Linked DNA regions of Actinoallomurus bryophytorum. The main gene of each other region encodes a partner of the protein of the gene in region 2 in a complex. Links are inferred from orthologs where the notes say so. Each region holds a gene or a part of one and is shown on either strand. Other genes may lie near its edges.

Region 1 (3,246 bases), 3.8 Mb from region 2 along the record:
GCGGCGAATAACGCCCGAGCCGAGTGACTCAACCAGCCACATTCACGAAATACGTACGTCGCAGGGCGTCAAGAGAGATTCAAGGAGACACCAGTGGCCAAGGCCAAGTTCGAGCGGACGAAGCCGCACGTAAACATCGGCACCATTGGGCACATCGACCACGGGAAGACCACCCTTACCGCGGCGATTACCAAGGTGCTCCACGACAAGCACCCTGACCTGAACCCCTTCACGCCCTTCGATGAGATCGACAAGGCACCGGAGGAGCGCGAGCGGGGTATCACGATCTCGATCGCTCACGTCGAGTACCAGACCGAGAAGCGTCACTACGCCCACGTCGACTGCCCGGGTCACGCCGACTACATCAAGAACATGATCACCGGCGCTGCCCAGATGGACGGTGCGATCCTGGTCGTGGCGGCGACGGACGGCCCGATGCCGCAGACCAAGGAGCACGTGCTCCTGGCCCGCCAGGTCGGTGTCCCGTACATCGTCGTGGCGCTCAACAAGGCCGACATGGTCGACGACGAGGAGATCCTCGAGCTCGTCGAGCTCGAGGTCCGCGAGCTGCTGTCGGAGTACGAGTTCCCGGGCGATGACGTCCCCGTGGTCCGCGTCTCCGCGCTCAAGGCCCTTGAGGGCGACGCCGAGTGGGGCTCGAAGATCGTCGAGCTCATGGACGCCTGTGACGAGAACGTCCCGGAGCCGGTTCGTGAGACCGACAGGCCGTTCCTGATGCCGATCGAGGACGTCTTCTCGATCACCGGTCGCGGCACGGTCGTCACCGGCCGCATCGAGCGTGGTGTCGTCAACGTCAACGAGACCGTCGACATCATCGGCATCCAGGAGAAGGCCACCACGACCACCGTCACCGGTGTCGAGATGTTCCGCAAGCTGCTCGACCAGGGCCAGGCGGGCGACAACGTCGGCCTGCTCCTGCGTGGCATCAAGCGCGAGGACGTCGAGCGTGGTCAGTGTGTCATCAAGCCGGGCACCAACACCCCGCACACCGAGTTCGAGGCTCAGGTCTACATCCTGTCCAAGGACGAGGGCGGCCGGCACACGCCGTTCTTCAACAACTACCGCCCGCAGTTCTACTTCCGCACCACGGACGTGACGGGCGTCGTCCACCTGCCTGAGGGCACCGAGATGGTCATGCCGGGCGACAACACCGAGATGCGTGTCGAGCTCATCCAGCCCATCGCGATGGAGGACAGCCTCCGGTTCGCGATCCGCGAGGGTGGCCGCACCGTCGGCGCCGGCCGAGTGACCAAGATCATCAAGTAGTACCCGCGGCGCGGCGGTCGGAGCTCCCGGAAACGGGCCCGGCCGCCGCACCACGACTCCCGACTTAACGGGATCTTCGCGGGAGACGCGAGAGCGGCTCACGCGGGGTGTAATCCAGCGGCACCTAGGAAGCAAAGGACACCGAGGCCACAATGGCGGGACAGAAGATCCGCATTCGGCTCAAGGCCTACGACCACGAGGTCATCGACACTTCGGCGCGAAAGATCGTCGAGACGGTGACGCGCACTGGCGCCAAGGTCGCCGGCCCGGTGCCGCTGCCGACCGAGAAGAACGTGTACTGCGTCATCCGCTCGCCGCACAAGTACAAGGACAGCCGCGAGCACTTCGAGATGCGTACGCACAAGCGCCTGATCGACATCATCGATCCGACGCCCAAGACGGTCGACTCGCTCATGCGGCTCGATCTTCCGGCCGGTGTCGACATCGAGATCAAGCTCTAAGGGCATCCAGAGATGAGCAAGCAGAGAAAGGGCGTTCTGGGCGAGAAGCTCGGTATGACCCAGGTCTTCGACGATGAGGGCCGGATCGTTCCGGTAACCGTCGTCCAAGCTGGGCCGTGCGTCGTCACCCGAGTGCGTACGCCGGACACCGACGGCTACTCCGCCGTCCAGCTCGGCTACGGCCAGATCGACCCCCGCAAGGTCAACAAGCCTCTTACCGGGCACTTCGACAAGGCCGGCGTCACGCCGCGCCGTCACGTCGTCGAGCTGCGCACCGAGGACGCCACCGAGTACGAGCTCGGCCAGGAGATCACTGTTGAGGTCTTCGAGGCCGGGCAGCGGATCGACGTCACCGGCCGCAGCAAGGGCAAGGGCACCGCGGGTGTCATGAAGCGCCACGGCTTCAAGGGCCTCAGCGCCTCTCACGGCACCCAGCGCAAGCACCGCTCACCCGGTTCGATCGGTGGCTGCGCGACGCCGGGTCGCGTGTTCAAGGGCCTGCGCATGGCCGGCCGCTACGGCAACACGCGGACGACCGTGCAGAACCTCACCGTGCACGCCATCGACGCCGACAAGGGACTGCTCCTGATCAAGGGCGCGGTTCCCGGCCCGAACGGCGGCCTGATCCTGGTGCGCAGCGCCGCGAAGGGGGCGAAGTAAGTGACCAGCAAGCTCGAGATCGAGCTCGCCCCGGAGATCTTCGACGCCAAGGTCAACGTGCCGTTGATCCACCAGGTCGTCGTGGCGCAGCTCGCCGCGGCGCGGCAGGGCACGCACAAGACCAAGACCCGCGGCGAGGTCTCCGGCGGTGGCAAGAAGCCGTATCGGCAGAAGGGCACCGGCCGGGCCCGTCAGGGTTCGACGCGCGCCCCGCAGTTCGCCGGCGGTGGCATCGTCCACGGCCCGCAGCCGCGCTCGTACGTGCAGAAGACGCCCAAGAAGATGAAGGCCGCCGCGCTTCGCGGTGCCCTGTCGGACCGGGCTCGTCACGGCCGCGTGCACGTGATGTCGGCCCTGGTCGAGGGCGACACGCCCAAGACCAAGGACGCGGTCACCGCGCTGCGCTCGATCAGCGAGGCCGAGAAGATCCTGTTGGTCCTCGACCGTGAGGACAGCGTGAGCTGGCTGAGCATCCGCAACGTCGCCGAGGTGCACGTGCTGATGGCCGACCAGCTCAACACGTACGACGTGCTCTGTAATGACGAGATCGTCTTCACCGAGCAGTCGTACCGGGCCTTTCTCGCCAAGGCGCTGGGTCAACACAGCGTCGACCACGTCGGTGGGAAGGAGAAGGCCAAGTGAGCAGGATCACCGACCCGCGCGACGTTCTCATCGCACCCGTCATCTCTGAGAAGAGCTACGGACTGCTGGACGAGAACAAATACACGTTCGAGGTTCGCCCGGACGCCAACAAGACCCAGATCAGGCAGGCCGTTGAGTCCGTCTTCGGGGTCAAGGTGACCGGCGTGAACACGCTCAACCGGTCGGGTAAGCGCAA
Region 2 (3,018 bases):
CTCGTCCGCGGTGCCGCGGTCGCCGTCGATGAGGCCGCTCGGGACCAGGTCGGCGAAGACCCGCACCCCGTGCAGCTCGCCGACGCGGAGGCCGGAGTTCTCGATCAGCTCGGCGAGCATGCCGGAGGTGAACCGCCGGGGCATCGGGTCGTGCTCGCCCCAGCGGCCCTGGGCGCTGGACAGCAGCCGCCGGGCGTCGTCGAAGTGGCCGGCGAGCGCACGGTGCAGCACGGCCGCGACCTGGTTGGCCGCCAGGACGCTGACGGCGCCGCCCTGGCGTACGGTGCGGGCCACCGAGGACATCGCGGCGACCGGGTCGTCGACGTATTCGAGCACGCTGTGGCACAGCACCAGGTCCGCGCTGTCCGGGCCGACCACTCCGGGCAGGCCGTCGGCGTCGCCCTGCAGCGCACGGACTCGCACGCCGGCCTCGGCGGCCCGGCGTTCGAGCCCCGCCAGGGCGTCCGGGCTGGAGTCGACGACCGTCACGTTGTGCCCGAGCTCGGCGAGCGGCACGGCCAGCCCGCCGGTGCCACCGCCGGCGTCCAGGACGTCGAGCACGGCACGGCCGGACGCCTTGGCGCTCTCGTCGAGAACCTCGCGCAGGATCTCCCACACGACGAGGCCTCGGGACGGCCGGGGCCGGGGACGCTCGGTCACGGTGCCTCCCGCCGTACCGGACGGCGCGCGACCGCGAGCCGCCACGTCGGCACGGCCGTCCGCCGGGACTCCTGCCTCTTTCGCCTCACAGCTCCCAGCTTAGAGCCCGCACCGACAGGGCGCGCGCCGCGAGCGGAGCGCAGTCCTGTCCGCCGGGGCTCTTGAACGCCTACGGCCTGTCTCGGAACCGGCCTGTCTCGGAACCGGCCTGTCTCGGAACCGGCCCGTCTCGGAACCGGCCCGTCTCGGAACCGGCCCGTCTCGGAACCGGCCCGTCTCGGAACCGGCCTGTCTCGGAACCGGCCTGTCTCGGAACCGGCCTGTCTCGGAACCGGCCTGTCTCGGAACCGGCCTGTCTCGGAACCGGCCTGTCTCGGAACCGGCCCGTCTCGGAACCGGCCCGTCTCGGAACCGGCCCGTCTCGGAACCGGCCCGTCTCGGAACCGGCCCGTCTCGGAACCGGCCCGTCTCGGAACCGGCCCGTCTCGGAACCGGCCCGTCTCGGAACCGGCCCGTCTCGGAACCCGCCCGCCCGGGGGGCCATCCCACTCTCATTGTCCAGCCGGATCGGCAGCGCGGGGAAGGAGAACGGGGTTCTGTGGATAACCCCGTGCGGCGCCACCGAAGCGGCGCCACACGGCACCCGCACGACCTTGGGACAGACCTCAGAGCGACAGCGAGGGCTTCAGCTCGAGGAGGCGGGACAGCAGACCGTTGACGAACCGGGGCGACTCGTCGGTGGACAGCTCGGTGGCGAGGGCCACCGCCTCGCTGATCGCGACGCCGTCGGGTACCTCGTCCTCCCACAGGAGCTCGTAGGAGCCGAGCCGCAGGACGTTGCGGTCGACGATGGGCATGCGGTCGAGGGTCCAGCCGACCGAGTAGGTCGCGATCAGCTCGTCGATGCGGTCGCGGTGTTCTGCCACGCCCGTGACGAGCCGGTCCACGAACGCCTGCTCGGCGAGTGGCTGGCCGGCGTCCGAGGCGCGCCGTACCAGCACGTCGGCCGGTGGTTCGCGCCGGATCTCCGCTTCGTACAGGACCTCGAGGGCCCGTTTTCGCGCCTTGCTGCGTGCCGACACGGTCAGCCGCGGCCGAGATAGTCGCCCGAGCGAGTGTCGACCTTGATCTTCTCACCGGGGGTGATGAACAGCGGGACGTTGATCACGGCTCCGGTCTCGACCGTGGCCGGCTTGGTGCCGCCGGTCGAGCGGTCGCCCTGCAGGCCCGGCTCGGTCTCGGTCACCGCGAGCACGACGGCGGCCGGCAGCTCGATGTAGAGCGGGACGTCGTTGTTGAACGCGATCACCGCGTTCTGCTCGGGCAGCAGGAAGTTGGCCGCGTCGCCGACGGTGCCGCCGGGGATGTGCGGCTGGTCGTAGGTCTCGGTGTCCATGAAGACGAAGTCCTCGCCCTCGCGGTAGAGATACTGCATCTCCCGCTTGTCGACGCTCGCCACCTCGACCTTGGTGCCGGCGTTGAAGGTCTTGTCGACCACCTTGCCGGACAGGATGTTCTTGAGCTTGGTGCGGACGAACGCGCCGCCCTTGCCAGGCTTGACGTGCTGGAACTCCTGGACGGTCCAGAGCTGGCCGTCGATGTTCAGCGTCATGCCGTTCTTGAGGTCGTTCGTCGTCGCCACTGCGTCTGTTCTCCTGCGTAGGCGGCCTGCCCCGTCTAGATGACGAGCAGTTCCTTGGTCGTCTTGGTGAGCAGCTCCACGCCGTCCGTACGGACGACCAGAGTGTCCTCGATGCGGACCCCGCCGCGGCCCGCGATGTAGACGCCGGGCTCGACGGTGATCGGAACTCGATCCGTCAGTTTACCGGTCTTGTCGTACCCCAGGAGCGGTGCCTCGTGGATCTCGAGGCCGACGCCGTGCCCGAGCCCGTGGGGGAACTCATCGGCGTGCCCCGCGGCGTCGATGACGTCGCGGGCCGCGGCGTCGACGTCCTTCGTGGCGGCCTCCGGGCATGCCGCCTCGACGCCCGCGCGCTGCGCGGCCGCGACCAGGTCATAGATCTCCCGCAGCGCGTCCGAGGCGGGCCCCACCGCGACCGTACGGGTCATGTCGGCGTGGTAACCGCCGTACAGGGCCCCGAAGTCCATGGTCACGAAGTCGCCGGACTCGACGGCGCGGGTGCCGGGAACGTGGTGCGGGATCGCGCCGTTCGGGCCGCTGGCCACGATCGAGGAGAACGCGGGCCGCTCCGCGCCGAGGTCGACCATCGACCGCTCCAGCGCGATGGCGATCTCCCGCTCGGTGCGCCCGGGCCGGATGAAGGGCAGCACCGTGTCGAAGGCCCGGTCGGTGATCGCGCACGCCTCCCTGAGCAGGGCGATCTCCTCCTCATCCTT

What was found.
Region 1: the proteins of nusB (region 2) and rpsJ are in contact, whole or in part, in a solved structure (PDB 3D3B), measured with the Escherichia coli proteins. The link is inferred for Actinoallomurus bryophytorum from one-to-one orthologs.

The regions. Positions count from the first base shown.
Region 1 is NZ_VFOZ01000001.1:3,852,449-3,855,694, forward strand. The notes cover bases 164-3,093. They hold rpsJ (30S ribosomal protein S10), read left to right. Parts: upstream 164-1,439; coding sequence 1,440-1,748; downstream 1,749-3,093. Other genes in these bases: tuf (elongation factor Tu), read left to right, coding at 164-1,287; rplC (50S ribosomal protein L3), read left to right, coding at 1,761-2,408; rplD (50S ribosomal protein L4), read left to right, coding at 2,409-3,050; rplW (50S ribosomal protein L23), read left to right, coding at 3,047-3,093. Also shown: fusA (elongation factor G), read left to right, coding at 1-11; more of tuf, read left to right, coding at 94-163; more of rplW, read left to right, coding at 3,094-3,246. UniProt on the Escherichia coli protein: Involved in the binding of tRNA to the ribosomes. Part of the processive rRNA transcription and antitermination complex (rrnTAC). The complex forms an RNA-chaperone ring around the RNA exit tunnel of RNA polymerase (RNAP).
Region 2 is NZ_VFOZ01000001.1:36,193-39,210, forward strand. What follows is about bases 35-2,736. They hold nusB (transcription antitermination factor NusB), read right to left. Parts: upstream 1,743-2,736; coding sequence 1,326-1,742; downstream 35-1,325. Other genes in these bases: FB559_RS00150 (methyltransferase domain-containing protein), read right to left, coding at 35-660; efp (elongation factor P), read right to left, coding at 1,745-2,302; FB559_RS00165 (M24 family metallopeptidase), read right to left, coding at 2,338-2,736. Outside these bases: more of FB559_RS00150, read right to left, coding at 1-34; more of FB559_RS00165, read right to left, coding at 2,737-3,018. UniProt on the Escherichia coli protein: Part of the processive rRNA transcription and antitermination complex (rrnTAC). The complex forms an RNA-chaperone ring around the RNA exit tunnel of RNA polymerase (RNAP).